Regions from separate parts of the Cedecea davisae genome, predicted to be linked through region 2. Evidence: predicted binding sites of a transcription regulator. Region 2 holds the regulator's gene; each other region holds the start of a gene.
What was found. The regulator PhoB, encoded in region 2, activates phosphate uptake and scavenging genes when phosphate is short. The targets are predictions, from matches to a motif close to CTGTCATAAAACTGNCNNAT.
Positions count from the first base shown of each region.

Region 1: a site for PhoB is predicted at 3,046-3,065, ahead of pstS (phosphate ABC transporter substrate-binding protein PstS). Genes of this name have one in related genera too.
Region 3: a site for PhoB is predicted at 5,286-5,305, ahead of kdgR (DNA-binding transcriptional regulator KdgR). Genes of this name have one in related genera too.
Region 4: a site for PhoB is predicted at 1,770-1,789, ahead of glpT (glycerol-3-phosphate transporter). Genes of this name have one in related genera too.

Region 1 covers NZ_CP172054.1:4,809,679-4,817,643, reverse strand. Annotated here, with positions in the region: gene pstA (phosphate ABC transporter permease PstA) at 3-893, opposite strand; gene pstC (phosphate ABC transporter permease PstC) at 890-1,852, opposite strand; gene pstS (phosphate ABC transporter substrate-binding protein PstS) at 1,917-2,957, opposite strand; gene glmS (glutamine--fructose-6-phosphate transaminase (isomerizing)) at 3,197-5,026, opposite strand; gene glmU (bifunctional UDP-N-acetylglucosamine diphosphorylase/glucosamine-1-phosphate N-acetyltransferase GlmU) at 5,259-6,629, opposite strand; gene ACG1VR_RS23000 (F0F1 ATP synthase subunit epsilon) at 6,926-7,345, opposite strand; gene atpD (F0F1 ATP synthase subunit beta) at 7,365-7,965, opposite strand, start outside.
Region 2 covers NZ_CP172054.1:3,770,249-3,778,213, forward strand. Annotated here, with positions in the region: gene proY (proline-specific permease ProY) at 1-935, opposite strand, end outside; gene brnQ (branched-chain amino acid transporter carrier protein BrnQ) at 1,007-2,326, opposite strand; gene phoR (phosphate regulon sensor histidine kinase PhoR) at 2,752-4,059, opposite strand; gene phoB (phosphate response regulator transcription factor PhoB) at 4,082-4,771, opposite strand; gene sbcD (exonuclease subunit SbcD) at 4,971-6,188, shown strand; gene sbcC (exonuclease subunit SbcC) at 6,185-7,965, shown strand, end outside.
Region 3 covers NZ_CP172054.1:1,907,302-1,915,266, reverse strand. Annotated here, with positions in the region: gene ftsI (peptidoglycan glycosyltransferase FtsI) at 1-1,330, opposite strand, end outside; gene cspE (transcription antiterminator/RNA stability regulator CspE) at 1,562-1,771, opposite strand; gene ACG1VR_RS09500 (DUF2627 domain-containing protein) at 1,785-1,928, opposite strand; gene ACG1VR_RS09495 (MBL fold metallo-hydrolase) at 2,475-3,470, opposite strand; gene ACG1VR_RS09490 (YebO family protein) at 3,487-3,771, opposite strand; gene mgrB (PhoP/PhoQ regulator MgrB) at 3,827-3,970, opposite strand; gene ACG1VR_RS09480 (YobH family protein) at 4,130-4,369, shown strand; gene kdgR (DNA-binding transcriptional regulator KdgR) at 4,402-5,193, opposite strand; gene ACG1VR_RS09470 (MFS transporter) at 5,371-6,744, shown strand; gene htpX (protease HtpX) at 6,790-7,671, opposite strand; gene prc (carboxy terminal-processing peptidase) at 7,864-7,965, opposite strand, start outside.
Region 4 covers NZ_CP172054.1:1,371,398-1,379,362, forward strand. Annotated here, with positions in the region: gene glpB (glycerol-3-phosphate dehydrogenase subunit GlpB) at 1-33, opposite strand, end outside; gene glpA (anaerobic glycerol-3-phosphate dehydrogenase subunit A) at 30-1,640, opposite strand; gene glpT (glycerol-3-phosphate transporter) at 1,903-3,255, shown strand; gene glpQ (glycerophosphodiester phosphodiesterase) at 3,266-4,333, shown strand; gene yfaE (class I ribonucleotide reductase maintenance protein YfaE) at 4,371-4,625, opposite strand; gene nrdB (class Ia ribonucleoside-diphosphate reductase subunit beta) at 4,629-5,759, opposite strand; gene nrdA (class 1a ribonucleoside-diphosphate reductase subunit alpha) at 5,815-7,965, opposite strand, start outside.

The DNA.
Region 1 (7,965 bases), 1.0 Mb from region 2:
ATTTAACCGTGTTTACTCTTTGAGAAAATCACGCGCGCCAGAATGTTCAGCAGCAGCACGCAGAGGGTAATAATTAGCACCCCTGCCCAGGCCAGCTGTTGCCATTCGGCAAACGGGCTCATAGCAAATTTGAAAATGGTCACCGGCAGGTTGGCGATTGGCTGCATCATGTCCGTACTCCAGAACTGGTTGGAGAGGGAGGTGAACAGCAGCGGCGCGGTTTCACCGGCGATACGGGCAATCGCCAGCAGCACCCCGGTGATAATCCCGGACACCGACGCTTTCAGCGTAATGGCGGAGATCATTTTCCACTTCGGCGTACCCAGAGCGTAAGCCGCTTCACGCAGGCTGTCCGGCACCAGTTTCAGCATGTTCTCAGTGGTACGAATCACGATTGGCACCTGCAGCAGCGCCAGCGCAATAACGCCCGCCCAGCCGGAGAAGTGCTCCATCTTCGCCACCACGATGGTGTAAACAAACAGGCCTACAACAATCGACGGCGCGGACAGAAGGATGTCGTTAATAAAGCGAATCACTTCGGCCAGAGCAGACTTGCGGCCATATTCCGCCAGGTAAATCCCGGCCATGATGCCAAGCGGAGTCCCGATAACGGTCGCCCACAGGATAAGCAGGCCGCTGCCCGCGAGGGCGTTCGCCAGGCCACCGCCTGCGGTATTTGGCGGAGGCGTCATTTCGGTGAACAGCGCCAGCGACATACCGTCGATGCCGCGCGTCACCGTTGAAAACAGGATCCATACCAGCCAGAACAGACCGAATACCATGGTCGCCATTGAAAGCGTCAGGGCAATACGGTTTTTTACGCGGCGGCGCGCCTGCATCTTACGGCGCGATTCAGCCAGCGCCGCGTTGCTTTGCATTTCCATCGTGGTCATGAGCGAGCCCCTTCATTTTTCGCCAGGCGCATAATCATGAACTTAGAGATAGCCAGCACGATAAAGGTAATCACGAACAGAATTAAGCCCAGTTCCATCAGCGCGGCGGTATGCAGCCCGGATTCCGCTTCGGCAAATTCGTTTGCCAGCGCGGAAGTGATGCTGTTCCCCGGCATATACAGCGATGCGCTGTCGAGCTGGTAGGTGTTGCCGATGATAAAGGTCACCGCCATGGTTTCACCCAGCGCGCGGCCAAGGCCAAGCATCACGCCGCCGATCACGCCATTTTTGGTGAACGGCAGAACGATTCGCCAGATAACTTCCCATGTGGTGCAGCCGATGCCGTAGGCCGACTCTTTCATCATCACCGGGGTTTGTTCGAATACATCGCGCATGACGGAGGCGATGTAGGGAATGATCATAATCGCGAGGATCACGCCAGCAGCGAGGATACCAATGCCGAAGGCCGGGCCAGAGAACAGCGCGCCAACAATAGGCACGGCGGACAGCACGTCGCCTACCGGCTGCTGGAAGTAAGTCGCGAACAGCGGAGCAAAGATAAACAGGCCCCACATGCCGTACACGATACTTGGAATAGCCGCCAGCAGTTCAATAGCAATACCCAGCGGGCGCTTCAGCCAGCCGGGCGCAAGTTCAGTCAGGAACAGGGCAATACCAAAGCTCACCGGCACCGCAATCAGCAGCGCGATGAACGAGGTCACCAGGGTTCCGTAAATCGGCACCAGCGCACCGAAGACTTCGTTAGGCGCATCCCACTCTTTGGTCCAGAGGAAGGAGAAACCAAACTTCTCGATGCTCGGCAGGGAGGAGATAAACAGCGAGATGATAATCCCACCCAGCAGAAATAGCACAATCACCGCAGCCAGTTTTACCAGCGCACTGAAAATTACATCGCCTTGTTTGCCAGGGGCTTTAAACGTCGGCTTAGTCACAGCCATAGCGTACTCTTTGTAGTTGCTGAATAAACCGGGGTAACATACCCGTTACCCCGGATTTTTGCACTTAGTACAGCGCCTTACCGGAGCTGTCTTTTACATTCGTTTTCCATGCAGCGCGAACCTGCTCAACCACGGAGGCTGGCAGCGTTGCATAGTCCAGCGCGTTAGCTTCTTTAGCGCCAGATTTGTATGCCCAGTCAAAGAACTTCAGCACTTCTGCGCCCTGCTCAGGGTTTTTCTGCTCTTTGTGGACCAGGATAAAGGTGGTGGAGGTGATTGGCCATGCTTCATCACCCTTCTGGTTGGTCAAGTCCTGTGCGAAGGATTTGCTCCAGTCAGCGCCTTTAGCCGCGTTAGCAAAGTTGGCTTCAGTCGGGCTAACCGGCTTGCCGTCAGCGGACAGCAGCTTGGTGTAAGTCAGGTTGTTCTGCTTAGCGTAAGCGTATTCAACGTAGCCGATGGAGCCTGGCAGACGCTGTACGAATGCAGCGATACCGTCGTTGCCTTTACCGCCCAGACCGGTTGGCCAGTTTACGGTAGAGCCTGCGCCGATTTTGGTTTTCCACTCTTCGTTCACTTTAGCCAGGTAGCTGGTGAACACGAAGGAAGTACCGGAGCCGTCAGCACGACGTACAACCGCGATGTTCTGATCCGGCAGTTTGTGGCCAGGGTTCAGTTTGGCAATCGCCGGGTCGTTCCATTTTTTGATGGTGCCCAGGTAGATATCACCCAGGGTTTTGCCGTCCAGCACCAGTTCGCCAGATTTGAAGCCCGGCAGGTTAACTGCCAGCACTACGCCGCCGATAACGGTCGGGAACTGGAACAGGCCTTCTTGCTGTAATTTGTCATCCGCCAGAGGGGCGTCAGAAGCGCCGAAGTCAACGGTGTTAGCAATGATTTGCTTAACGCCGCCGGAGGAACCGATACCCTGGTAGTTAACCTTGTTACCAGTTTCTTTCTGGTAGGTATCTGCCCACTTGGCATACACCGGCGCAGGGAAAGTTGCACCAGCGCCGGTCAGGCTTGCAGCTGCAAACGCAGTAGAAGCGCTCAGAGATAAGGTCGCGGCGACAACAGTTGCGACAGTGGTACGCATAACGTTCATAATGTCTCCTGCCAGATGTTCATAAATTGTTGTTTAATTAAATACAGGGTAGAAAATAGGACAGTTTGGTGACAGTTAAATGTACGAATTATGACAGTTTTATGACAAGGCCAGCCCACAACAAAACCTAAGCTAAATAAGCTCATTATTACAATAAAAATCAGTTAGTTATAATTATCGAGCGGGCAATAAAAAAGCTGCCCGTAGGCAGCCTGGTATTCAACATTTATGACAACAGCTTATTCTACTGTTACCGATTTCGCCAGGTTACGCGGCTGGTCCACGTCTGTGCCTTTGATAAGCGCGACATGGTAAGAAAGCAGCTGTAGCGGCACGGTGTAGAAGATTGGGGCAATCACCTCTTCCACATGCGGCATCTCGATGATGTGCATATTGTCGCTACCGGTGAAACCGGCATCCTGGTCGGCGAAGACATACAGTTGGCCGCCACGAGCGCGCACTTCTTCAATGTTGGATTTCAGTTTTTCCAGCAGTTCGTTGTTTGGTGCCACAACGATAACCGGCATATCAGCATCAATTAACGCCAGCGGGCCATGTTTCAGCTCGCCTGCGGCGTAGGCTTCAGCGTGAATATAGGAAATCTCTTTCAGCTTCAGGGCACCTTCCATCGCGATCGGGTACTGATCGCCACGGCCGAGGAACAGCGCATGATGTTTGTCTGAGAAATCTTCGGCTAAAGCTTCAATGCGTTTGTCCTGAGACAGCATCTGCTCGATGCGGCTCGGCAACGCCTGCAGGCCGTGAACGATTTCGTGCTCAACGGAAGCATCAACACCCTTCAGACGCCCCAGTTTAGCCACCAGCATCAGCAGAACGGTAAGCTGGGTGGTAAATGCCTTGGTGGACGCTACGCCGATTTCAGTTCCGGCTTTGGTCATCATCGCCAGGTCGGATTCACGCACCAGAGAAGAACCCGGCACGTTACAAATCGCCAGAGAGCCAAGGTAACCCAGCTCTTTGGAAAGACGCAGCGCAGCGAGCGTATCGGCCGTTTCGCCAGACTGGGAAAGGGTGATCATCAGGCTGTTACGGCGAACCGCAGATTTGCGATAGCGGAATTCCGAGGCAATTTCGACGTCACAAGGTACGCCAGCAAGCGCTTCGAACCAGTAACGGGAAACCATACCGGAGTTATAAGAAGTTCCGCAGGCGACGATTTGAATGTGCTCAACCTGAGACAGCAGCTCGTTGGCTTTTGGCCCCAGCTCGCTCAAGTCCACCTCACCGTGGCTGATGCGCCCGGTCAGCGTATTCTTGATGGCGTTTGGCTGCTCGTAGATCTCTTTCTGCATATAGTGGCGATAAATACCTTTGTCGCCCGCGTCATATTGCAGGTTTGATTCGATGTCCGGGCGCTTAACCAGCTCGCCTGTATTATCGAAAATCGTCACCGAGCGGCGGGTGACTTCGGCAATATCGCCCTCTTCCAGGAAGATAAAGCGACGGGTCACCGGCAGCAGCGCCAGCTGGTCGGAAGCAATGAAGTTTTCGCCCATGCCGAGACCGATAACCAGCGGGCTGCCAGAACGAGCGGCCAGCAGGGTGTCAGGATGACGAGTATCCATGATGACCGTGCCGTAGGCACCGCGCAACTGAGGGATGGTGCGCAGCACGGCTTCGCGCAGCGTACCGCCCTGTTCCAGCTCCCAGTGCACCAGGTGAGCAATCACTTCGGTGTCGGTTTCGGAAACAAAGACGTAGCCGCGCTGTTGCAGCATTTCGCGCAGCGGTTCGTGGTTTTCAATGATACCGTTGTGCACCACCACGATGTAGTCAGAGACATGCGGGTGAGCATTGGTTTCTGAAGGTTCGCCGTGGGTTGCCCAGCGGGTGTGAGCGATACCGGTGCCGCCGTGCAGCTCGGTTCCCTCAGCCGCTTCGGCAAGCTTTTGCACTTTACCCAGGCGACGCAGACGGGTCATATGACCCTTTTCGTCCACAACCGCCAGACCCGCAGAGTCATAACCGCGGTATTCCAGGCGACGTAACCCTTCAAGAAGGATTTCAGCGATATCACGTTGCGCTACTGCGCCAACAATTCCACACATAATTTTAAGTCCTGATAATGGCGTTAGCCATGTGTTGTCGCTGACCTGTTTTTTCCGGAGCCCCGAGCCTTGTAGAGAGTGGGGTTATTTTTATGCTTACTGCTTTGGGGTGGAGGATTATGTTATCCCCTCACCCCGGCCCTCTTCCCAAAGGGGCGAGGGAGAAAAACACCGCACCGAACGATCCCCTCTCCCCTGTGGGGAGAGGGTTAGGGTGAGGGGTATAAATCCGTTACTTTTTCTTCACCGGACGCTGCCAGCCCTGAATATGGGTCTGCTTCACGCGGCTAATCACCAGTTCGTTTTCCGCCACATCACGCGTGATTGTCGTCCCGGCGCCAATAGTTACGCCGCGAGCCACGGTGACAGGAGCCACCAGCTGAGTGTCGGAGCCGACAAAGACATCGTCGCCGATGATGGTTTTGTGTTTGTTTGCACCGTCGTAGTTACAGGTGATGGTGCCCGCGCCAATGTTTACGTTGTCGCCAATTTCCGCATCACCGAGGTAGCTCAGGTGGCCAGCTTTAGAACCTTTGCCCAGGCGAGCTTTCTTTATTTCAACGAAGTTACCGACGTGTGCGCCTTCTGCCAGCTCGGCGCCTGGGCGCAGGCGGGCAAACGGCCCAATGGTGCAGGCTGCTTCAAACGTGGCGTCTTCGATAACGGTATAAGGACTGATTTCACAGTCATCACCGATTACCGCGTTCTTGATAACACAGCCGGTGCCAATTTTGACGCGATTGCCCAGCGTGACCTTGCCTTCCACAATGACATTAGTATCGATTTCAACATCGCGTCCGTGAACCAATTCACCGCGCAGATCGAAACGTGCCGGATCGCGCAGCATGACGCCGGCCAGCAGCAGCTTGTCCGCCTGTTCGGTCTGGAATACGCGCTCCAGGCGGGAGAGTTGCAGGCGGTTATTCACGCCCTCAACTTCACTCAGTCGATCCGGATGAACGGCGGCGATTTCGCGCCCTTCACCGTGGGCCAGGGCAATAATGTCCGTGATGTAGAACTCGCCCTGGGCGTTGTTGTTATCCAGCTTACCAAGCCAGCGCTTCAGGTCTGCGCCGTTAGCCACCAGAATCCCGGTGTTGATCTCGTTGATTTTGCGCTGCTCTTCGCTCGCGTCTTTATGTTCAACAATGCCGACAACTTGCCCGTTTTCACGCGCAATACGGCCATAGCCGGTTGGATCGTCAAGCTTAACGGTCAGCAGGCCAATGCCGCCTTGCGGTTTGGCTTCACGCAGGCGCCGTAAAGTATCAACAGAGATCAGCGGCACGTCGCCGTAAAGCATCAGAATGTCTTCGTCATCGGCAAAGAAAGGCGCGGCCATTTGCATTGCGTGGCCGGTTCCCAGCTGTTCTGCCTGAAGCACCCAGTTCAGCGAGTCATCGCTCAGGGTCTGCTTAAGCAGTTCGCCGCCGTGGCCGTATACCAGGTTAACCCGCTGAGCGCCCAGCTTATTAGCCGCATCAATAACATGCTGAACCATTGGCTTTCCGGCCAGAGTGTGCAGCACTTTCGGGAGGTCTGAATACATGCGGGTCCCTTTGCCTGCGGCAAGGATAACCACGCTCATTGCACTGTTTGACATACGTGTCCTGAATCGTGTGAGTTCGAGAAGTAAACCGATTTAGCCTTGAAAATTCTACATATTTTGCAGCAAAAAATGCATTGCCGCTAAATCATCCATTACCGGGCGTTTTGGGGCCGGTTTTTGATAAACACCGGCACCAGCATGAGGGTAAAAAGTAGAAATTTGGCCTAATCTCTCTTTGTTACAGCTATATAGCGAGTTTAGAGCTTATTTTAGCGCCGGAATAAAGCTGAGGGATAAAAAAAATGCCAGTCTGGTTTCCCGGACTGGCATTTGTCTTTTCAAGCAGGTAGTTACATCGCTTTTCTGGTTAACTCGATAACGCGCAGTTTGGCGATAGCCTTAGCCAGTTCAGCAGAAGCCTGAGCGTAGTCCACGTCGCCGTGGGAGCTATGCATGTGTTCTTCAGCTTTACGTTTCGCTTCCAGGGCTCGCGCTTCGTCGAGATCCTGGCCGCGAATCGCTGTGTCAGCCAGTACGGTTACGTTACCCGGCTGCACTTCCAGAACACCACCGGACAGGTAGATAAACTCTTCATGTCCGTGCTGCTTCACGATGCGGATCATACCAGGCTTAATGGCGGTGAGCAGCGGGGCGTGGCCCGGGAAAATACCCAGTTCACCTTCGCTACCCGTTACCTGGATCTTCTCGACCAGACCGGAGAACAGTTGCTTCTCCGCGCTGACGACGTCCAGGTGATATGTCATAGCCATGTCACCCTCCGATTAGGCGTTAAAGTTTTTTAGCTTTCTCAACGGCTTCGTCGATAGAGCCAACCATGTAGAACGCCTGCTCTGGCAGATGGTCGTATTCGCCGTCCATGATGCCTTTAAAGCCACGGATGGTATCTTTCAGCGAAACGTATTTGCCTGGAGAACCGGTAAAGACTTCTGCTACGAAGAACGGCTGGGACAGGAAGCGCTGGATCTTACGCGCACGTGCCACAACCAGTTTGTCTTCTTCAGACAGTTCGTCCATACCCAGGATGGCGATGATGTCTTTCAGTTCCTGGTAACGCTGCAGGATAGACTGTACGCCACGAGCGGTATCGTAGTGTTCCTGACCAACAACCAGCGGGTCCAGCTGACGGCTGGTGGAGTCCAGCGGGTCTACTGCCGGGTAAATACCCAGAGATGCGATCTGGCGGCTCAGTGTAACGGTTGAGTCCAGGTGCGCAAAGGTGGTTGCCGGAGACGGGTCAGTCAAGTCATCCGCAGGAACGTAAACGGCCTGTACGGAGGTGATGGAGCCGGTCTTGGTGGAGGTAATACGCTCCTGAAGAACACCCATCTCTTCCGCCAGAGTTGGCTGGTAACCTACCGCAGAAGGCATA
Region 2 (7,965 bases):
ATGCCGTGCAGCATGCGCCCAACGCCGAACACATCGCTGTTGATAGCGGAAAGAGAAGCGGTGATGACCACGAAGTTAAGAATACCGGCCGCAGCGGTAATGCCCATGTGCTGGAACGTCATGACAAACGGGCTGCCTTCGGTGCCAACCTGGTTCCACGGGTATATAGACATGATGACAAACAGCGTGCCAACGTAGAACACCAGAATACGCAGCGGGACAGAGTTAATCGCGCGCGGAATGGATTTCTCAGGGTCCTTCGCTTCGCCCGCGGTGATGCCGATGATTTCAATACCGCCGTAGGCGAACATCACCATTTGCAGCGACATTATCATGCCTAACCAGCCGTTACTGAAGAAGCCGCCGTTGCTCCACAGATTATGAATACCGGTCGCCTGGCCGCCGTTACCGATGCCCCAGAAGATAATGCCGATACCGGCGAGGATCATAATGATGATGGTCGCCACTTTGAAAAACGAGAACCAGAATTCCAGCTCGCCAAATACCTTTACGCTCATCAGGTTGATGGCGCTGATGATAAGCACCACGCTCAGCACCCAGACCCAGTGCGGCACCGCCGGGAACCAGATACCCATATAGATCCCGAAGGCGGTCACGTCGGCGATGGCGACAATCAATATTTCAAAGCAGTAAGTCCAGCCGGTGATATAGCCTGCCAGCGGCCCCAGGTAATCCTGAGCATAACGGGAAAACGAGCTGGCAGAGGGGTTATGAACCGACATTTCGCCCAGCGCGCGCATGATGATATAGGCCGCAACGCCGCCGATAATATACGCCAGCAGTACGCTTGGCCCCGCCATCTTAATAGCGTCTGCCGAGCCGTAAAACAGCCCTGTTCCAATCGCCGAACCCAGCGCCATAAATCGGATGTGCCGGGTGCTCAAACCGCGCTTGAGCTTATTGGTGTTTTCCATGAATCCTGTACCACTCTTCACAATAAAAAAACCACGGAGGGCGACTCCGTGGTTAGTTAACAATCAAACTCTTAGTGCGCGGTGGAAGTCACCTGACGCCCCGCAGCCCGGTCCCAGACGGCGGCGATAACCGCCATCGCGACGGTTGGCAGCAGCCACGCAAGGCCCTGGTCCGCCAGCGGCAGTTTCGCCGCCCATGCAGGCAGTACATCGCTGATTGCCGAAGCTTTAATGCCGTCGATAATACCAAACAGCAGGCTTATCAGCATTGCCGGTGCGATAACGCGGGTGGAATTGTGCCACCACGGACGGGTAAAGCTTAAGACCACCAGGGCGATACAAGGCGGGTAGATAGCCGTCAGCACCGGAATAGAGATCTGAATCAGATGGCTCAGGCCGAGGTTAGATACAATCATCGAGAACAGGCCGAGGATAAACACCAGCGAGCGGTAAGAGAGCGGTAAATACTGGCTAAAGAACTCCGCGCAGGCGCAGGTCAGGCCAACCGCCGTAACCAGGCAGGCGAGGAAAATCAGCGCAGCAAGGAAGAAGCTGCCTGCTCCGCCAAAGGTATGGGAAACGTAGGCGTGCAGAATAGCCGCGCCGTTGGCGTTTTGCTCAACCAGATTGGCGCTATCAGACCCGAGGTGGAACAGCGCCAGATAGATAATCGTCAGGCCAACACCGGCAATCAGGCCAGCCCAAATGGTGTAGCGGGTCAGCAGGCGGGATTCGGTCACACCGCGAGAACGTGCCGCATTGACGATAACGATCCCGAATACCAGCGAGGCCAGAGTGTCCATCGTCAGGTAGCCGTTCACAAAGCCGTTAGAGAATGCCGCGTTTTGATAGGCTTCGGTCGCAGAACTCAGGCCACCGGCAGGCCACAGAACGGCACCGGCGGAGAGGATCAGCAGCGCCAGGATTTTCACCGGCGCAAGGAAATGGCCAACGGTATCCAGCAGCTTGCCGGGATAAAGCGAAATACCAATCACCAGCGCGAAATACACCAGGCTGTAGATAAACAGCGGCATATCGCCCATACCGGTCAGCGGCGCAATGCCGATTTCAAACGACACGGTGGTGGTGCGCGGCGTGGCAAACAGCGGGCCAACAGCCAGGTAACAAACGGTCGCCAGCAAAATACCGGCCCGGCGGCCAATCGGCGAGCTGAGGCTATCAATACCGCCGCCGACACGGGCAATGGCCACGATGGTCAGCACCGGTAAGCCTACCGCGGTGACCAGGAAGCCAAGTGCAGACGTCCAGACGTGTTCACCGGCCTGTAAGCCAACCATTGGGGGGAAAATGATGTTGCCCGCGCCCACAAACAGCGCAAAGGTCATAAAGCCCAGAGCGATGATGTCACGCGATTTTAAATGATAGGTCATAAAATAATGCAGCCTGTGGATGTGTGGTGTTGAAAACGTTCAAATTTTTTAACCGCACGCGGTTCCAAATAACGTTCGGCAAAAAAGCGGTTATTACCGGTAACGACAGCGGAATATGCTTCTCCGGATCGGTGGCGAAGAATAGTTAGTCGAATTACCACTCAATTTCAGTCGGTCTGGTAACAACAGGGGGGCAATTAAAACGCTTATAGCGTTTGAAGACAAGAAGGGATCGGGAAACCAGAAAGATATCCTTTAAAAATCCCGGCAGGCAGTGAATAAATTCAATTATACGAATTTATTGTGGCTTATCATTCGGACAAAAAATCAACAATTCGCCTTTAACGCTTAACGAGTGGAGAAAAAACCAACAAAAAAGGCCAGTAAACTGGCCTGTGGAAACAGAGCTTGACGGTTGCGGTGAATTAATGTGCAACTGCCGCAGGATCCTGGGCGATTAACCGCTCCGGCAACACAAACGAAAATGTCGATCCCTGCCCCGGTTTACTTTCAATCTCCAGACGCGCGTCGTGGTGGCTAAGGGCGTGCTTCACAATCGCCAGCCCAAGCCCGCTGCCGCCCGTCTGCCGGGAACGGGCTTTATCCACCCGATAAAAACGTTCGGTAAGGCGAGGAAGGTGCTCCGCTGAAATCCCCGGCCCGGTATCCTTAACGCTAAACGCCACGCCGTGCGGCTGACGCCGCCAGGTCACGGTAATGTGCGTCCCCTCCGGAGTATGGTTCACGGCGTTATACACCAGGTTGGAAATGGCGCTGCGCAACTGCTCTTCATTGCCGTAAACCTGTAGCCCAGGCTCAACGTTAAAAGTGAGCGTTTGCTTCTGCTGGCTCAGGGTCTGCGCCTCGCGTTCAACAACGCGCAGCATCAGCGGAACGTCGATTTTTTCATTCATCGACAGCGCCGGTGCCGCTTCAATTCTCGACAAGGTCAGCAGTTGTCGAACCAGCCCTTCCATGCGCGACGTTTGCTCTCGCATCGTATGTAATGCTTTATCCCTCAGCGGGCCTTCCAGCGCCTGATCCTGCATCATCTCCAGATAACCCTGTAACACGGTTAGCGGGGTGCGCAGCTCATGGCTGACGTTGGCGAAGAAGTTACGCCTGGCGCCTTCAAGCTGATGCATTTGCGTCACATCACGCGCCACCATCAGCCACTGCCCGTCGGCATACGGCATCAGGCGGAACTCAAGGTGGCGGCCATTATTCATCACCAGCGTCAGCGGGCGATTAAACTGCTGATTCGCCACATACTGTGTGAATTCGGGATAACGCAGAAGGTTAAGGATGTTTTGGCCGTTATCGTCCGGCCAGCGCAGCCCAAGCAGCTGCTGGGCCAGGCCATTACACCAAAAAATAGAGCCCTCTTCCGTGGTCAGCACCACCGCATCGGGCAACGATTCGGCCCCGCTACGGAAGCGCTTGATCAGATTACCCAGCTCTTTACGGCGCTTTTTGTTACGCAGCTGCATTTGATGCAGCCCGTAAAGCAGAGGCTCCCAGCTTCCCCGGCCCGGAGGCGGAGTCATGCTGCGGTCAACCCACAGCCACCAGGACAGACGAAGGAGATTCCAGAAATGCCAGCTCAGCAGGGAGGTTACTGCCGCCAGTAAAAACCACGGCAGATGGCCAAAGATCAATCCAAGAATAGCCGCCGGTAAACAACAGAGCATCAGCTCCAGTACCAGCCTTTTCCATGACAGCCGTTCCAGCACGCGTCACGCTCCTGTAAGCATTTTAAAAGCGGGTTGAAAAACGATAACCCGTGCCGCGAACCGTTTGCACCATTTTGTCATGACCACTTGTTTCCAGCGCTTTACGCAGGCGGCGAATATGCACGTCTACGGTGCGATCTTCAACGTAAACGTTGGTTCCCCACACGTTATTAAGCAGCTGTTCACGGCTGTAAACGCGCTCCGGGTGGGTCATAAAGAAGTGTAACAGCTTAAACTCGGTTGGCCCCATATCCAGCGGGTCTTCACCGGTCATTACCCGATGCGAGGACGGGTCAAGGCTCAGCCCCTGCATCTCAATCACCTCTTCCACCGCCATCGGCGAAATACGGCGCATTACCGCTTTAATACGCGCCACCAGTTCCTTTGGCGAGAACGGTTTGGTGATGTAATCGTCGGCCCCGACTTCAAGCCCGCGAACGCGATCTTCTTCTTCTCCGCGCGCGGTTAGCATCATCACCGGGATTTCGCGGGTCAGCGCTTCACGCTTAAGGTGCTTAATAAACTGGATACCCGAACCGCCCGGCAGCATCCAGTCCAGCAGGATCAGGTCGGGGAAAGGTTCAATCAGCAGGTTAACCGCGCTGTCATAATCTTCCGCCTCTACCGACTGGAAGCCATTTTGCTCGAGCACAAAGCTCACCATTTCACGAATCGGAGCTTCATCTTCTACGACTAAAATGCGTCTCGCCATGATTTACCCTGTTGAAAAGAGACCATCTCTTATTAATTGTGCGCCAGTATGCGTCAGATTTGTGACAGATTTATGAAAAAGATGACCGTCCGATATTTCACCTTTTTGAATTATGACAGCCGCTGAGTTTCGCGCACGGTTACGCTGGCGGCTCAATAGCTTATAATCGGAAACTCGCCTCTTTGCCATGGGACAGGTTATGCGCATTCTCCACACATCAGACTGGCACCTCGGCCAAAATTTCTATACCAAAAGCCGGGCTTCTGAACACCAGGCCTTTCTTGACTGGCTGCTTAACGCGGCGGCCGAACATCAGGTGGATGCCATAATTGTAGCGGGTGACATTTTTGATACCGGCTCGCCGCCGAGCTACGCCCGTGAAATCTATAACCGTTTTGTGGTGCAGTTGCAGGCCAGCGGCTGCCAGCTTGTTGTGCTGGCGGGCAACCACGACTCCGTCGCCACGCTTAACGAGTCGCGCGAGCTGCTCGCCTGCCTGAATACTCGCGTTATCGCCAGCGCCCGGCATCGCCAGGAAGAGCAGGCGCTGGTGCTGAATAACAAAGACGGCACGCCCGGCGCTATTTTGTGCCCAATCCCGTTTCTGCGCCCGCGCGATATTCAAAGCAGCCAGGCCGGGCTTTCCGGCCATGAGAAGCAGCGCTCATTAATGGAAGCAATTAGCGAGCACTACCAGCAGTGCTACGACGCCGCCGTCGCATTACGCGGCGACCGTCCGCTGCCGATTATTGCCACCGGGCATCTCACCACGGTTGGCGTAACCAAATCCGATGCGGTGAGAGACATTTACATCGGCACCCTGGACGCCTTCCCGGCGCAGCACTTTCCTCCGGCTGACTATATCGCGCTGGGCCACATCCACCGGGCGCAGAAGATTGGCGGCAGCGAACATATCCGCTACAGCGGCTCCCCGATTGCACTCAGCTTCGACGAAACGGGCAAAGCTAAAAGCGTATTTCTGGTTGAATTCAGCGGCGGCCAGCTTGCGGGCGTCGAAGCCCTTGAAGTCCCGGTCAGCCAGCCGTTAGCGGTGATAAAAGGTTCGCTAAGGGAGATAGAACAGCAGCTTGAGCAGTGGCGTAATGCCCCTGCCGAGCCAAAAGTCTGGCTGGATATCGAAATCGCCACCGATGAATATCTTCACGATATGCAGCGTCAGGTTCAGGCTTTAACCGACACCCTGCCGGTAGAAGTTGTGCTGTTGCGCCGCAGCCGCGAACAGCGCGAGCGGGTCATCGCCAGCCAGCATAAAGAGACGCTAAGCGAGCTGACCGTTGAAGAGGTATTTGAGCGCCGCCTTAGCCAGGAAGAAACTACCGAAGAACGCGCCGCCAGGCTGAGAACGCTGTTTGCCCAAACGCTCTCGGACCTGCACCAGCAGGAGGAACAGGCATGAAAATTCTTAGCCTGCGTTTAAAAAATATTAACTCCCTCAAGGGCGAGTGGAAGATTGATTTCACTCGGGAACCCTTCGCCAGCAACGGACTATTTGCCATTACCGGCCCGACCGGAGCGGGCAAAACCACGCTGCTGGACGCCATCTGTCTTGCGCTCTACCACAAAACGCCGCGCCTGAGCAGCGTATCGCAGTCGCAGAACGACCTGATGACCAGAGACACCGCCGAGTGCCTGGCCGAGGTGGAGTTTGAGGTTAAGGGCGTTGGCTACCGCGCTTTCTGGAGCCAGAACCGCGCACGGAATGCGGCAAACGGCAACCTTCAGGCGCCGCGCGTGGAGCTGGCCCAAATCAGCGACGGCAAAATTCTTGCGGACAAAATCAAAGACAAGCTCGACCTTGTTGCCTCGCTAACCGGGCTGGATTACGACCGTTTTACCCGTTCGATGATGCTCTCTCAGGGGCAATTCGCGGCATTTTTAAATGCCGATGCCAACGACCGCGCCTCGCTGCTCGAAGAGCTGACCGGCACAGAAATCTACGGCACCGTCTCCGCTGCGGTATTTGAAAACCACAAGCAAATCAAAATTCGGCTGGAAAATTTGCTGGCTCAGGCGGCGGGCGTTGCCCTGCTCAGCGAAGAGCAGCAACAGCAGCTCACGGCAAGTTTGCAGGCGCTCACTCTTGAAGAACAAACGCTGGGCACCGAGCAGCAGTTGCGCCAGCAGCATCGGGACTGGCTGAGCCAGCTGGGCAAGCTGACTACCGATAAAGAACAAAAGCGGCTGGGGCTGAATACCGCTAATCAGGCTCTGCTGGATGCCGCCCCGCAGCTGGACAAATTGGCTCGTGCGCTGCCTGCCGAAAAGCTGCGCCCGCACTGGCAGCGTCTCCAGGAAAAGCAGCAGGCGCTGAAGCAAAATGCCGAAGCGGCGGAAAGTGTGAATGCACGCTTACGCCACGCCTCGGTGCATCGCCAGCAAACCCGGCTGCTGGCGGCCGTTCAGGCTGAAAAACTTCAGGCGGAGGCTCAGCAGGTTCAGAACTGGCTCTCTGCCCACGATAGCTATCGCCTCTGGAGCGCCGAACTTGCGGGCTGGCGCATGGCCTTTGGCCAGCTGCAGCGGGATGAAAAGCAACTTGGCGATCTGCAGCAGGCGCTGCGGAGTAGCCAGCAAAAATTACAGGCACTGCCGGAGATAAATCTGGCGTTAACGCCGGACGAAGTAAGCACTCATTTACAGCAGCTAATGGCCGCCAGGCCTGGTCGCCAACAGCTGGCAGCCCTGCAACCTCAGTTTGCCACTGTGGAAAAACGCAAATCAGGGCTGGTGCGGGATCTGGAGGAGCTGGATAAGCAAATTGCCGCTTGTGATGTCGAGCTTGGGCAAAAACGCCAGCAGTACAAAGATAAACGCCAGCATGAAGCCGATCTGGAAAAAGTCGTCGAGCAGGAAAAACGGATCCATAGCCTTGAGGCCGAACGTGCTCAGTTGCAAAAGGACGCCCCCTGCCCGCTGTGCGGTTCAACTCAGCACCCGGCCGTTGAGGCCTATAAGGCGCTGGAGCCGGGAGAAAACCAGCGGCGCCTGGCCGCCCTGAAGCTTGAAGTCGCCGCGCTCGCCGAGCAGGGTTTCGCCCTCAAGGGCCAACTTGAAACCCAGCGCCAGCAGCGCGAAAAACGAGTTCATGAAGGCGCGGCGCTACAGGAAGAGGCAGACTCACTCTCGGCCCGCTGGCAGCAGCAATGCGCCGGGCTGAGCATAGCCTTAACGCC
Region 3 (7,965 bases), 1.9 Mb from region 2:
GATCGACGCGCGTTATCGACAGCGGGCGCGAAATGCCGAAACTGCCGATGGTGGCGTAGACGTGCGCCAGTTGAAGCGGCGTCACCATCAGGCCGTAGCCAAAGGCGAAAGTTGCCCTGTCCAGCTGGCCCCAGCGCTGGCGCACCGGCAGCAGGCCACGGCTCTCTCCGGTCAGCCCGATAGCGGTTGGCACACCAAAACCGAATTTGTGGTAGGTATCCCAGATATCCTGAATCGGCATCGCCAGTGAAAGGCGAGACACGCCGGTATCGCTCGATTTTTGCAGCACGCCGGTGAGCGTCAACTGCGGATAGTAGCCCACGTCGCGGATATGGTGACCATCAAGGGTGAAAGGATGCGTGTCGATAACGCTGTCCGGCCTGACAATGCCCTGCTGGAGCGCGGTCATCACCACCATAGGTTTCACCGTTGAACCGGGTTCGAAGGTATCGCTGATGGCACGATTACGGAAGTCGTCCAGCTTCGCGTTATCGCGGTTGTTAGGGTTGAAGGTTGGATAATTTGCCATCGCCAGCACTTCACCGGTTTGCACATCGATGACCACCGCCGCGCCGGACTCCGCTTTGTTCCATGAAACGGCGTTGCTCAATGCATCTTCGGTGACGGTTTGCAGGCGCTCATCAATGCTGAGCATAATGTTGTGGGCCGGGCTGGCTGGCGTTTCGGTAATATTCTCCACAACATGACCATAGCGATCTTTGCGCACCAGGCGCTCGCCTTCTTTCCCGGTCAGCTGTTGGTTAAAGCTTTTCTCAATCCCTTCAATGCCCTGGTCGTCGATATTGGTGAAGCCAATCAGGTTAGCGCCCACGCGCCCGGCCGGGTAAAAACGCCGCGACTCATCACGCAGGGCGATACCAGGAATATTGAGCTTATCAATATAGTGAGCCTGTTGGGGATCGAGCTGGCGGGCCAGATAAATAAAGCGGCCACGCTCGTTGCTATGAATGCGGGCGGAAATTTCGCTGAGGGGAACGTGCAGCGCCGATGCCAGAGCCTGCCAGCGGCTGTTCACCAGCACGCCGCCCTTCTCCATCACCGTTTTTGGGTCAGCCCACACGGCTTCTACCGGCACGCTCACCGCCAGAGGTTTACCGTTGCGGTCTTCAATCATCCCGCGAGGGACGTCGATCGGCTCTTCGCGCAGGGAGCGCATGTCCTCCTGCTTAACCAGATTATCCGGAGAGATGATTTGCAGCCAGGCAATACGCCCGAGCAAAAACACCAGGCTCACGGTGATGGCTACGCACAGTAGCCCAAATCGCCACTGGATAAAATTACCGGTTAACGCCGGAATACCCTTCTTCACAACCACTCCTTGCACGACCTAAGCAATTGAAAGATTTAACCAGATTGGGGAAATTTTACCGGGGCAACAGTGCTAAAACCTTCGCAGGTTTGCAACAAGAGGCAACAAATGCGTCAGTTTGTTAATATTTTGCAAAACAGTGGCTTAATGACAGACATGAAAAAGCCCCACCGAAGCGGGGCTTTTATCTCAATTCGGCGTTATTCGCGCCTGAGCTCTAATCCAGCAGAATTAGATGGCAGTCACGTTAACTGCAGCAGGGCCTTTCTGGCCGTCCTGGATTTCGAATTCAACGTTCTGGCCTTCAGCCAGAGTTTTGAAGCCGTTACCCTGGATAGCAGAGAAGTGTACGAATACATCTTTGCTGCCGTCTGCAGGAGTAATGAAGCCAAAACCTTTAGACTCGTTGAACCACTTAACTTGACCTTTAATCTTTGCCATTTTGCAAAATTCCTTAGATTGTATTCTTCGCCCGCAGGCATAACATAGATAAAACAGAGACGTTACTGCATGAGGCACTAATATAAGGCTCGGCAGAGAAGCGGTATTCAACGACAACGTGTTTACTCAGGACTTCTTTACTGAAAATGCCACACATAAACAGAACTGTACCTCGTTTAACCCAACGTGTTATCACACACAACGTAAACAATGGCAAGCCATTTTTAAGCATGTGTCGATCTGCCGCACAGATTCAGAAAATTACACGGTTGCTTTAAGTAATCAACTCGCGCTTTTTGAATATAAATTTAACCACGGAAAGTTGCCGCAACAGACTGTGTTACAAGAAAATTTTGGCAACTTTTGAACCTTAGCCTAAACCTTACTTTTCGTCCAGATGTCAGGCCAATAAAATCATATTTTGAGAATATATCTTTATGATTTTTTATGCATATCTATGCACAAAATGACCTAACGCAAGTCACAGCGAAACGCGGGCCAATTTCACCGCTGTGTTTTTTCTGAACAAAGGAATAAAACATGCGCAGTCGGCTAATAATACTGCACCAAAATAATGAAAGTTTAATGACATATTGCCCCATGATAAGGCAATAAAAACGTTTCGATGAATTATCCCGCGATTACGGAAGGTGATTTAATTTAACAAAATAGAATAGTGATGACGGGGAATAATATTTAATCCTTATTTCTTCAATAAGGGCAAACTTTGACCAATGCGCAGCGGCGAAAAGCCTTCCGGGCTTTCCCCGGCCTGTTCCAGCGCTTCGCGCAATTCCTGCGGCGGTTTATCCAGCGTCTCATCGGCTAATTCAAACACACCCCAGTGGATTGGAATCGTAGTCGGTTTACCCATCGATCTCCACAGCTTCACCGCCTGCTGCGGGTCCATATGGTGGTCGCCCATGAACCAGCGCGGCTCGTAGGCTCCAATCGGCAACGCCGCCATATCAAACGGCCCAAGCCGACGGTAAATTTCCTCCAGCGATTCGGTATAACCCGAGTCGCCGCTAAACCAAAACCGCAGCGCCCCCTGCTCCACTACCCAGCCGCACCACAGCGAGCGGTTCCTGTCCCAGAAACTCCGCATACTCCAGTGCTTTGCAGGCGCGGCGGTGAAAGCCATCCCTTGCCAGTTAAAACTTTGCCACCAGTCCAGCTCCGTTACCTGCTCAATTCCGCGTTTGCTGAACCAGGACTTCAGGCCGAGCGGCACGAAGAAATGCACGTTCGGGAAACGACGCACCAGTTGGCGAATGGTTTTAGTGTCCAGATGATCGTAGTGATTATGGGAGATAAGCACCACATCCAGCCGCGGTAGCTGTTTAATATCCAACGGAACGTCGGTTCGCCGGACGGGGCCAACGAAGGAAAGCGGAGATGCCCGACGTGAAAAGACGGGATCGGTCAGTAAATAGTTGCCATTGAGTCTCAATAACAGGCTGGCATGTCCCAGCCACCAGGCGCGGTCATCGCTGCCGCTAAGGCTTACCTGCTGCCACCAGTTTTGTATAAAAGCGGAGTAGCCTGAAGCCGGAGGGTGAGGAAGCTGCTGCGCTTTACGTTCCTGGCGCCAGCGCTTTACGGCACCCGGCTGGCGAACAGAGGGCTCCGGATTGCGGAACCCATCGGGAAGATGGTGGGATAACTGCGGATTATACCAGGGGTTTTTCCAGCTCATCCCACCTCCAGCTCGCTTAGCGCTCTGCTACCAGACGAACAAAATCGTCGTCAACATCTTCTTCCTGCGCTTTCGCAACAGGCTTTTGCTCCTGCTCCGGCTCGTTTGCTTCACACAGACGGCGCAGCAGTGCGTTTTGACGTTTTTGCAAGTCAACCAGCTCTTCGAGCAGCGCGATTTGCTCGTTTGCACGACCGCTGGCTCGATTCACAAAAAACCACAGTACAAGGCCAATAATCAGCGTCACCAGCGAGATAGCCAGCGGCATGAAACTCAAAGCACCAAAACTCAATTCGTTCATCTTACCACCTCAATAAAAAAAGCATTCTACACCTGAGGCAGGGAGAGAAAAATCACTACCAGGGGATAAATTTGTTAATGGTACAAATGCCGCTGAAAAACTGCACATCCTGGTCGCACATCACATTTATCATTTGAGTCCATAACAGCAGGCAGGCAACGACAATAACTAAAACAATCACCCATCTGTACTTTCTCACTGCTACGCCACCTTTTGACCGTATAATTTCGCCAATTTAACACCATCCACATAAACTATAAGTAACGATTCCTGCTTTTTTATTTCAGAATCATCAGATTGTGACGCCTATAGATCAAAGTAAGATGTTTACTGTTCCTGATTGATACATGAGGTATCTATGCGCTTTATTATCCGTACTGTTGTCGTTATCGCATTGATCTGGATTGGATTATTGCTATCCGGCTATGGCGTTCTCATTGGCAGCAAAGAAAATGCCGCAGGGCTTGGATTGCAGTGCAAATATCTGACCGCACGTAATACCGTTACCGCGCAGTTTATTCACACAGACAGCGGTATCATCGGTTTAACCGACTGCCCGATACTACGCAAAACTGATACACCCATTGATAACGGCTAATAATGAAGCCGCCGCGCGGCTTAGCCAGCCGCTCAGAAAGGATAGTGATTGTAGCCCAGCTCCCGGGAGACGCTGCCGGCGGCCTGATGAAGAATTTTAACGTACTCCTCCAGCCGCTCTTCACTGTAGCGCAACGTTGGGAAAGAGATGCTCATACCCGCCGTCACTACGCCAAAACGGTCAAATACCGGCACCGCCACGCAGCGAATGCCCTCCTCCTGCTCTTCATTATCTTCGCCGTAGCCCTGTTTGCGAACGATATCCAGCACCGGTAATAGCGTTTCAGTGCTGCAAATCGTGCGATCGGTGCTGCGGAAATATTCCACCGGGCTGAGAATATCAAGCACCTCAGGCCGCTCGCGCCAGGCCAGAAGGACTTTGCCAATCGCGGTACTATAAAGCGGGTTGCGTCGCCCTACCCTGGAGTACATACGCAGGTTATAGAGCGAATCGATTTTGTGAATATAGACGATACTGCTGTCATCCAGCGCCCCAAGGTGAATGGCCTCTCTGGTCTGGCGGGAGAGTTCTCGCATTTGCACGTCGGCGCTGCGAATAAGATCGACATTCTGCAATGCGCTGCTGCCCAGTTCGAACAGCTTGAGGGTAATAGAGTATTTTTCCGACTCATCTTCCTGGGCAACATAGCCAAGGGATTTCATGGTTTGCAGGAAGCGATAGACGGTGCTTTTGGACATCATCACGCGCTGAGCCAGCTCGGTGATCCCCATTTCTTTCTCTTCGCCGAGGGCCTGCAAAATGCCGAACACTTTCAACACGGAAGAAACTGAATCTGGTTGCTTATCGGGGTCTACAAGCGCCATTCATCACCTCGATCTTGTTTATTTTATAAAAATCGGAACTGCTTTTTAGTATATGCGTCGCCCCGCGAGCACCGCAATCAAAGCCTGCTGATTCGTTACAAATCTGCGGCATAACGCGAAGGGATTAATGATAAATTAGCTACTCTCCTGACGAATTTAGACAGCACAATTTATAGTATGGATAAACTCTTGTCCGACGGCATCCCTGCGCCTCAGCGCTATGGCGCAATACTCACCATAGCGCTGGGTATCATGATGGCCGTTCTGGATGGCGCTATCGCCAACGTTGCCCTGCCCACGATTGCACACGATCTTAATGCCAGCCCGGCTGAATCAATCTGGGTGGTAAACGCCTATCAAATTGCGATTATTGTCTCCCTGCTTTCGCTCTCTTTCCTTGGCGATATCTTTGGTTACCGGCGTATTTATCAATGCGGGCTGATGCTGTTCTGCCTGACGTCGTTATTTTGCGCGGTTTCTGACTCTCTGCCGATGTTAACCTTTGCGCGCGTATTGCAGGGCTTTGGCGGTGCGGCATTAATGAGCGTCAATACCGCGCTTATCCGCCTGATCTATCCCCAGCGCCAGCTTGGCCGTGGCATGGGCCTGAATTCGTTTATTGTTGCCGTATCCTCCGCAGCCGGGCCGACCGTGGCCGCCGCCATCCTCTCCGTTGCCTCCTGGCAGTGGCTGTTCTTGATTAACGTACCGATTGGTATTGTGGCTCTGGTTCTGGCGCTGCGCTATTTGCCGCCTAATCAGCAAAAATCTCAGGGCCAGCGTTTCGATATGCCGAGTGCGATAATGAACGCCCTGACCTTTGGTCTGCTGATTTCGGCTATCAGCGGATTTTCTCAGGGTCAGCCCGCCCCGTTGATCATTGGCGAACTGGTCGCGCTTGCGGTCGTGGGTTATTTCTTTATTCGCCGCCAGCTCAAACTTCCTTTCCCGCTGCTGCCGGTTGATCTGCTGCGCATCCCAATTTTTTCGCTGTCGATAGGCACATCCATATGCTCGTTCGCCGCGCAAATGCTGGCCCTGGTTGCTCTGCCCTTTTTCCTGCAAACCACCCTCGGGCGCAGTGAAGTGGAGACGGGGCTGCTGCTGACTCCGTGGCCGCTGGCAACAATGGTGATGGCTCCGCTCGCGGGCTACCTGATCGAGCGCCTCCATGCCGGGCTGATGGGGGCCGTGGGGCTGGCCGTTATGGCCTGCGGATTATTCGCCCTGGCGCTGCTGCCGCATAATCCGTCCGATATCGATATCATCTGGCGCATGGTGCTTTGCGGGGCGGGTTTTGGCCTGTTCCAGTCGCCTAACAACCACACTATTATCTCTTCGGCTCCTCCTCACCGCAGCGGCGGAGCCAGCGGAATGCTGGGCACGGCGCGTCTGCTTGGCCAAAGCTGCGGCGCTGCGCTGGTGGCGCTTATGTTCAACCTGTTTACCACCGGCGGCACTCACGCTTCGCTGGTGCTGGCGGGTATTTTTGCCACCGTTGCCGCCATCGTCAGCGGATTACGAATGTCCCAGCCCCGCGCGCAGGCATAAAAAAAGCGTGCCGCTCAGGGCACGCTTTTTACTTCAAGACTTCGTTTATTTCAGGTATTCGCCGCTGCGCAGCGCTTCGATACGTTTGTCTAGCGGCGGGTGAGTCATAAACAGCTCGCTCATCGACTTCGCCTTACCGTTGATGCAAAACGCCATCATGCTGCTGGCTTCCTGCGGCTCATAGCTGGTTTTCAGACGCTGCAGCGCGGCAATCATCTTCTCACGACCTACCAGCTTCGCGGAGCCTGCATCCGCATGGAATTCACGGTGACGTGAGAACCACATGGTAATGATGCTGGCCAGAATACCAAACACCAGCTCCAGCACCGTAGCGATAGCGAAATAGACCATCGGGTTACCGTTGCTGCTTTCGTTATCGTCTCTGTTCCCGGACAGGAAGCCGGAAGCCACCTGAGCGATGATACGAGAGATGAAGATAACGAAGGTGTTCACTACGCCCTGAATCAGGGTCATGGTCACCATGTCGCCGTTGGCGATGTGGCTAATTTCGTGGGCGATAACCGCTTCGGCTTCGTCACGACTCATGTTCTGCAACAGACCCGTGCTGACCGCCACCAGGGAGGCGTTACGGCGCGCCCCGGTAGCAAACGCATTGATATCCGGCGCGTGATAAACCGCAACCTGCGGCATCGCGATGCCCGCCTGCTGCGACTGCCGGCGCACGGTTTCAACTAACCAGCGCTCAGTTTCGTTACGAGGCTGCTCAATCACCTCCCCCCCTACGGAACGCAATGCCATCCATTTTGACATCAGCAGGGAAATAAATGAGCCGCCAAAGCCAAACAGCACCGCCATGATCATCAGACCCTGAACGCTGCTCGACTGGATCCCCGTCAGGCTTAGCACCAGCCCGAAAACGACCATCACCGCAAGGTTGGTCAGCAGGAAAAGCCCGATACGCATCATAATTTTCTTTTTACCTCGGTTAAAAACACGCTCTTTGCGCTCCACAACATCGTAGGGGCGCGCCGCCTATTTTCAAGCATCTCGAGCCGCCAAGTGATTAATAATACATAACTTTACATTTTGTATGCATTTGTCTTACATCGCTGGAGACAGGTAAAAAAATGGGCACCGTTTCGGGTGCCCATCGGGGAGTTATTTTGCGGGTGCCGGCTGCTCTGCCGGCCTGTCCTGCTCCATACCGGCAAGATCGATGGCGATATGAACCGTTTCATCAAGATACGGATCGGGCTCCTG
Region 4 (7,965 bases), 2.4 Mb from region 2:
CCCGCTGCCGATAATAATGGTGTCGAATTTCATCCTTGTTCTCCGTTATCCAGGCCGCAAAGCCCCTGGTAAACCCAGGCGGTAAATTCGCTTTCTCGCAGGGCGTTGCCCCAGGCTATGGGGCGCACGCCTTTCCAGCGCTCGTTAAGAAAATGGGAAAGCTGTTCCAGCGACTGGGCTGGCGTGGTCTGCTGAAAGCGCTGCAAAAGCCCGGCCGCACGGCAGGCGCACAGCTCACCTTGACAGGTGCCCATGCCCACGCGGGTTCTGCGCCGCAGGTCGCCCAGGCTTTTTACCCCCAGAGCGTCGATTGCGTAGCGCACCTCGCCAGTGGTGACGGCCTCGCATTCGCACACCAGGCTGTTGCTCAACCGGCTGTTATTCAGCATGCGGGTTGCGCGGTCGCCGTGGCGCCAGACCGCCGAGCCGCGAATGGTTGGGGGAAGAGAAATGACTTTGCCCAGCGTTTGCTCCGTGGTCTGCTCGGAGCCGGGAAGTGGAGTCGTGGCGGTAGTGCAGGGTGCGGTATTGCCGAGACGACGGCAAACCAGGTCGGTAGCCCACTCTGCCATCAGGCGATAGGTCATCAGTTTGCCGCCGGTAATGGTTATAAACCCGTCCATGCCGTCGCGTGCGGCATGGTCGAGCAGCACTATTCCGCGGCTGACGCTGCGCCCCGTTGGGTCGTCATCGCTGGCAACGAGAGGACGCACGCCGGCATAGGCGCGTAAAATGCGGGTTTGCCCAAGGATCGGCGCCAGTTTTTCTCCTTCGCGCAGCAGAATATCCACTTCGTCGGCGGTCACGCGCATATTGTCGATTTGGTCGTAATCAATATGGGTGGAGGTGGTGCCGATAAGCGAGATGGTGTCGCCCGGCACCAGAATGTCGGCATCCGCAGGCTTGCGGCAGCGGTTGATGACCATATTGTTAATGCGATGCCCGAGGATCAGCAGCGCACCCCTGGCCGGGAACATTTTCACCTTCAGATCGGCATACTCGGCGATATGCTGCCCCCAAATCCCGGCGGCGTTGACCACCATGGCGGCGCGCAATTCATCGGGCTGGCGGGTCAAATGGTTGAAGACTTTGACGCCGCAAACTCTGGCCCCTTCGCGAATCAGGCCGGTAACTTCGCAGCCGGTGAGCACTTCTGCGCCATGCTCTCTGGCATCCAGCATGTTGGCAGCGGTGAGCCTGAAGGGATCGACCGTTCCGTCCGGGACGCGTACCGCGCCGATAAGCGCTGGATTAGCCGACGGCTCGAGGCGCAGAGCCTCTTTTACCTCCAGCGCTTCGGCATTGATTCCCGCCCGGCGGCAGGCGGCGATAAACCCGCCCTGAAAAGCTAAATCATCTTCCGGAAGGGTGATAAACAGGCCGTCGGTGGGCTCAATGCAGTGGCGGGCGATACGGCGCAGGATGCGGTTTTCCTCAATGCACTCTTTAGCGGACTCGCCGTCGGTCACCGCATAGCGCGCGCCGCTGTGCAGCAGGCCGTGGTTGCGCCCGGTAGCGCCGGTGGCAATGTCGTGGCGTTCCAGCAGCAGCACGCTAAGCCCGCGGCGGGCGCAGTCGCGCGCTATTCCGGCTCCGGTAGCCCCTCCGCCAATGATAATTACGTCCGTTTCTCTGCTCACCTGGCGCTCCCTTTATCCCTGCTTTATTTACAGGTATTCAGCCATAAATAAAGAACGAAATGTTTGATTGCGAGCAAATTCGAGCAAAAAACGAAAATAAAGCGTCGTTCAATGCACGCTTTCGCCTCTTTGTAATAAAAATGTAACATTGTGTGCGATGTTTCACAGTAAATACGCGCATTGATAACTAAGATGCGCTCGCAAAAGAACATTTGGCAGGAGCCGTTTGCTCCCGCTGCAAATCCAGGCCACGGAGGCACGTATGTTAAGTATCTTCAAACCCGCAGCGCATAAAGCGCGTATGCCAGAGGAGCAGATAGACCCGCACTATCGCCGCCTGCGCTGGCAGATCTTCATGGGCATCTTTTTCGGTTACGCCGCTTACTATCTGGTAAGAAAAAACTTCACGCTGGCGATGCCTTATTTAATTGATCAGGGCTTCTCGCGCGGCGACCTCGGTTTTGCTCTATCCGGGATTTCCATCGCCTACGGGTTTTCGAAATTCATCATGGGGTCGGTCTCTGACCGCTCGAATCCGCGCGTTTTCCTGCCTGCCGGTTTAATACTCGCTGCGGCGGTGATGCTGTTTATGGGCTTTGTGCCGTGGGCAACGTCAAGCATCGCGGGCATGTTCGTGCTGCTGTTCCTGTGCGGATGGTTCCAGGGGATGGGTTGGCCGCCGTGCGGGCGTACCATGGTTCACTGGTGGTCGCAGAAGGAGCGCGGCGGGATTGTTTCGGTCTGGAACTGCGCCCATAACGTCGGCGGCGGTATTCCTCCGCTGTTGTTTATGCTGGGCATGGCGTGGTTTAACGACTGGCATGCGGCGCTTTATATGCCTGCTTTTGCCGCCATTTTTGTGGCCATTGTTGCGTTTGGCTTGATGCGTGATACTCCGCAATCCTGCGGCCTGCCGCCGATTGAAGAGTACAAAAACGACTACCCAACGGATTACAACGATAAAGCGGAAGAAGAGTTAACCGCGAAGCAGATCTTCATGCAGTACGTGTTCCCGAACCGCCTGCTGTGGTACATCGCCATTGCTAACGTGTTTGTCTATCTGCTGCGTTACGGCATTCTGGACTGGTCACCGACCTACCTGAAAGAAGTGAAGCATTTTGCGCTGGATAAATCCTCCTGGGCCTATTTCCTGTACGAATATGCGGGCATTCCGGGCACGCTGCTGTGCGGCTGGATGTCGGACAAAGTCTTTAAGGGCAACCGCGGCGCAACCGGCGTTTTCTTCATGATTCTGGTGACCATCGCCACCGTGGTTTACTGGCTTAATCCTGCGGGTAATCCGGGCGTGGATATGGCCTGTATGATAATCATCGGCTTCCTGATTTATGGCCCGGTGATGCTTATCGGCCTGCATGCGCTTGAGCTGGCACCTAAAAAGGCTGCCGGTACGGCGGCGGGCTTTACCGGCCTGTTCGGCTATCTTGGCGGGTCGGTAGCGGCCAGCGCCATTGTGGGTTATACCGTTGACTTCTTCGGCTGGGACGGCGGGTTCATCGTCATGATTGGCGGTAGCGTGCTGGCGGTGCTGTTGCTGATTGTGGTGATGATTGGCGAACGTAAACAGCATGATGAAAAACTGCTGAAGAACGGCTAAGGAGAGCGAAATGAAACTGATTGCAAAATCCCTGCTGGCGGGCGTAGTGCTGGTGGCAACCAGCGCCGCATTTGCCCAGACGGCGGACAAAATCGTTATTGCCCACCGGGGAGCCAGCGGCTACCTGCCGGAGCATACCTTACCGGCAAAAGCCATGGCCTACGCTCAGGGGGCGGACTACCTTGAGCAAGACCTGGTGATGACCAAAGACGACCGGCTGGTGGTGCTGCATGACCACTATCTGGACAGGGTCACCGACGTGGCCCGGCGCTTCCCCGACAGGGCGCGTAAAGACGGGCGTTACTACGCCATCGACTTTACGCTTGCCGAAATCAAGTCGCTGAAGTTTACCGAAGGCTTCGATATCGTTAACGGCAAGCAGGTGCAGACTTACCCTGGCCGCTTCCCGATGGGCAAGTCCGACTTCCGCGTGCATACCTTTGAGGAAGAGATTGAGTTTATCCAGGGGCTGAACCACTCCACCGGGCACAATATCGGGATTTACCCTGAAATTAAGGCCCCGTGGTTCCATCATCAGGAAGGCAAGGACATCGCGGCTAAAACGCTGGAGGTGCTCAAGCAGTACGGCTACACCGGCAAGCAGGACAAGGTTTACCTGCAATGCTTTGACGCCGCCGAGCTGAAGCGCATTAAGAACCAGCTTGAGCCGAAGATGGGCATGGACCTGAAGCTGGTACAGCTGATTGCCTATACCGACTGGAATGAAACCCAGGAGAAGCAGGCGGACGGGAAGTGGGCCAACTACAGCTATGACTGGATGTTCAAGCCGGGCGCCATGAAGCAGATTGCGCAGTATGCCGACGGTATCGGCCCCGACTATCACATGCTGGTGGAAAAGGACTCGAAGAAAGGCCACGTCAGGCTGACCGATATGGTTACCGAGGCGCACGCCAGCAAGCTGACGGTACATCCTTATACGGTAAGGGCGGACGCGCTGCCGGATTACGTGAGCGACGTAAATCAGCTGTATGACGTGCTTTATAACAAAGCGGGCGTGGACGGGTTATTTACCGACTTCCCCGACAAGGGCGTGCAGTTCCTTAAAAAACAGCAGTAGTAAATAAAAAGGCCGCTTAGCGGCCTTTTTCACATCTTCACATCTCGAGTTCGATATCTCCCCGCGCTTTGCAGCAGCAGGGGAGGATCTCGCCGGGCTGAATAAAGGCCAGCGGCTCGGTCAGCCATTGCACTTCACCTGCCAGCAGCTTAGTCCGGCATGAGCCGCAATAACCTTCCCGGCACTGATACTCAACGCAGACTTTGTGTGACTCCAGCGCGGCCAGTAGCGAAGGGTGTTCCTCTTCGCTAATGAGATGTGCGCCGGTAATGCTTAGCGTAATACGGCCCATAACTTACAGCTGGAAGTCGCTCAGATCGTCGGTATTGACCTCGGAATCTATCTGACCAACCAGATAGGAACTGACCTCAACTTCCTGCGGTGCAACCTGCACGTTGTCGGAAACCAGCCAGGCGTTGATCCAGGGAATTGGGTTTGAGCGGGTCTGGAACGGTAAATCAAGGCCAACGGCCTGCATGCGGATGTTGGTGATGTACTCAACATACTGGCAGAGAATGTCTTTGTTCAGGCCGATCATCGAGCCGTCGCGGAACAGGTAGTCCGCCCACTCTTTTTCCTGCTGGGCGGCCAGCACGAACAGGTCATAACACTGCTGGCGGCATTCTATGGCGATCTCGGCCATTTCCGGGTCGTCTTCGCCGCTGCGCATCAGGTTCAGCATGTGCTGAGTGCCGGTCAGGTGCAGGGCTTCGTCGCGGGCGATAAGCTTGATGATTTTGGCATTGCCTTCCATCAGCTCGCGCTCTGCAAAAGCGAAGGAGCAGGCAAAGCTGACATAGAAGCGAATGGCTTCCAGGGCGTTAACGCTCATCAGGCAGATATAGAGCTGTTTTTTCAGGGCGCGCAGGTTAACGGTGACGGTTTTACCGTTCACGGTATGGGTGCCTTCGCCCAGCAGATGCCAGTAGCTGGTCATCTCGATCAGATCGTCATAGTAGCCGGAGATATCTTTGGCACGCTTGAGGATCTCCTGATTGGTGACGATATCGTCAAACACAATCGCCGGATCGTTAACGATGTTACGGATGATGTGGGTGTAAGAGCGGGAGTGAATGGTCTCGCTAAACGCCCAGGTTTCCACCCAGGTTTCCAGTTCAGGAATAGAGATCAGCGGCAGCAGCGCCACGTTCGGGCTGCGGCCCTGGATGGAGTCCAGCAGCGTCTGATACTTCAGGTTGCTGATAAAGATGTGCTTCTCGTGCTCCGGCAGCGCCTGGAAGTCGATGCGGTCGCGGGAGACGTCGACTTCTTCCGGGCGCCAGAAGAAGGAGAGCTGCTTCTCAATCAGTTTTTCAAAGATGTCATATTTTTGCTGATCGTAGCGCGCGACGTTAACCGACTGGCCAAAGAACATCGGTTCGGCGAGCTGATCGTTTTTTGTCTGTGAAAAAGTGGTATAGGCCATGAGGTCAAATCCTATGATGCGTCGAAAAAATCCCCTCTTGCGAGGGGATTAAGCGTTAGATTTTGCAAGCGCCGCTTTCGCAGCCATCGTCCTGGATAGAAGGTGCCAGGTCATCCTGGGTATCTTCGGCCCCGTCGCGCGTGTTTTGATAGTAAAGGGTCTTCACGCCAAATTTATAGGCGGTGAGCAAGTCCTTCAGCAGCTGCTGCATCGGTACTTTACCAGACGGGAAGCGCGTCGGGTCATAGTTGGTGTTGGCGGAGATCGACTGGTCGATAAACTTCTGCATCAGGCCAACCAGCTGGAGGTAACCGTCGTTATTCGGCATTTCCCACAGCAGCTCGTAGTTATCTTTCAGACGCTCGTAATCAGGCACCACCTGGCGCAGGATACCGTCTTTCGAGGCTTTAATGCTGATATGGCCGCGCGGTGGCTCGATGCCGTTGGTGGCGTTAGAGATCTGCGAAGAGGTCTCAGACGGCATCAGGGCGGAGAGCGTGGAGTTACGCAGGCCGTGAGTTTTGATGGACTCACGCAGCGCTTCCCAGTCCAGGTGCAGCGGCTCGTTGCTGATCGCATCCAAATCTTTCTTGTAGGTGTCGATCGGCAGGATGCCTTTGGCGTAGGTGGTTTCGTTGAACCACGGGCAGGCACCTTGCTCTTTTGCCAGCTCGTTAGAGGCTTTCAGCAGATAATACTGAATGGCTTCGAAGGTCTTGTGCGTCAGGTTATTGGCGCTGCCGTCGGAATAACGTACGCCATGTTTTGCCAGGTAATAGGCGAAGTTGATCACGCCAATACCCAGCGTACGGCGGCCCATTGCGCCGCGTTTAGCCGCCAGAATTGGGTAATCCTGGTAGTCGAGCAGGGCGTCCAGAGCGCGAACTGCCAGCACGGCCATCTCTTCCAGATCGTCCAGGCTGTTGATAACGCCCAGGTTGAATGCGGAGAGGGTGCAGAGCGCAATTTCGCCGTTTTCGTCGTTCACATCGTCCAGCGGCTTGGTTGGCAGGGCGATTTCCAGGCACAGGTTGGACTGGCGAACCGGAGCAATTGCCGGGTCGAACGGGCTGTGGGTGTTACAGTGGTCAACGTTCTGGATGTAGATACGGCCGGTAGAGGCGCGTTCCTGCATCATCAGGGAGAACAGCTCGACCGCCTTCACGCGCTGTTTGCGGATGCTGTCGTCTTTCTCATATTTAGTGTACAGGCTCTCGAACTTCTCCTGGTCGGCGAAGAACGCGTCGTACAGCCCCGGGACGTCGGACGGGCTGAACAGAGTGATGTCCTCGCCCTTAAGCAGGCGGGTGTACATCAGTTTGTTAATCTGCACGCCATAGTCCATATGACGCACGCGGTTGCCTTCAACGCCGCGGTTGTTTTTCAGTACCAGCAGGCTTTCGACTTCCAGGTGCCACATTGGGTAGAACAGAGTCGCAGCCCCGCCGCGCACGCCGCCCTGAGAGCAGGACTTAACCGCGGTCTGGAAGTGCTTGTAGAACGGGATACAGCCGGTGTGGAACGCTTCACCGCCGCGGATAGGGCTACCCAGAGCACGGATGCGGCCGGCGTTAATACCGATGCCTGCACGCTGGGAAACGTATTTCACAATAGCGCTGGACGTCGCGTTAATGGAGTCCAGGCTGTCGCCGCACTCGATCAGTACGCAGGAGCTGAACTGGCGAGTCGGGGTGCGCACGCCGGACATGATCGGCGTAGGCAGGGAAATTTTGAAAGTGGAAACCGCGTCATAGAAACGCTTGACGTAGCTGAGGCGGGTTTCACGCGGGTAGCCGGAGAACAGGCAGGCGGCTACCAGGATGTAAAGGAACTGCGCGCTCTCGTAGATTTCGCCGGAGACGCGGTTCTGCACCAGATATTTGCCTTCCAGCTGCTTAACGGCCGCGTAGGAGAAGTTCATGTCACGCCAGTGATCGATGAAATCGTCCATCTGCTTGAACTCTTCTTCCGTGTAGTCTTCCAGCAGATGTTGATCGTATTTGCCCAGCTCAACCATTTTAACCACCTGATCGTAAAGCTTCGGCGGCTCGAACTGGCCGTAGGCTTTTTTACGCAGGTGGAAAATCGCCAGACGTGCGGCGAGGTACTGATAGTCCGGCGCGTCGCGGGAAATCAGGTCGGCAGCGGCCTTAATAATGGTTTCATGAATGTCAGAGGTTTTGATGCCGTCATAAAACTGGATGTG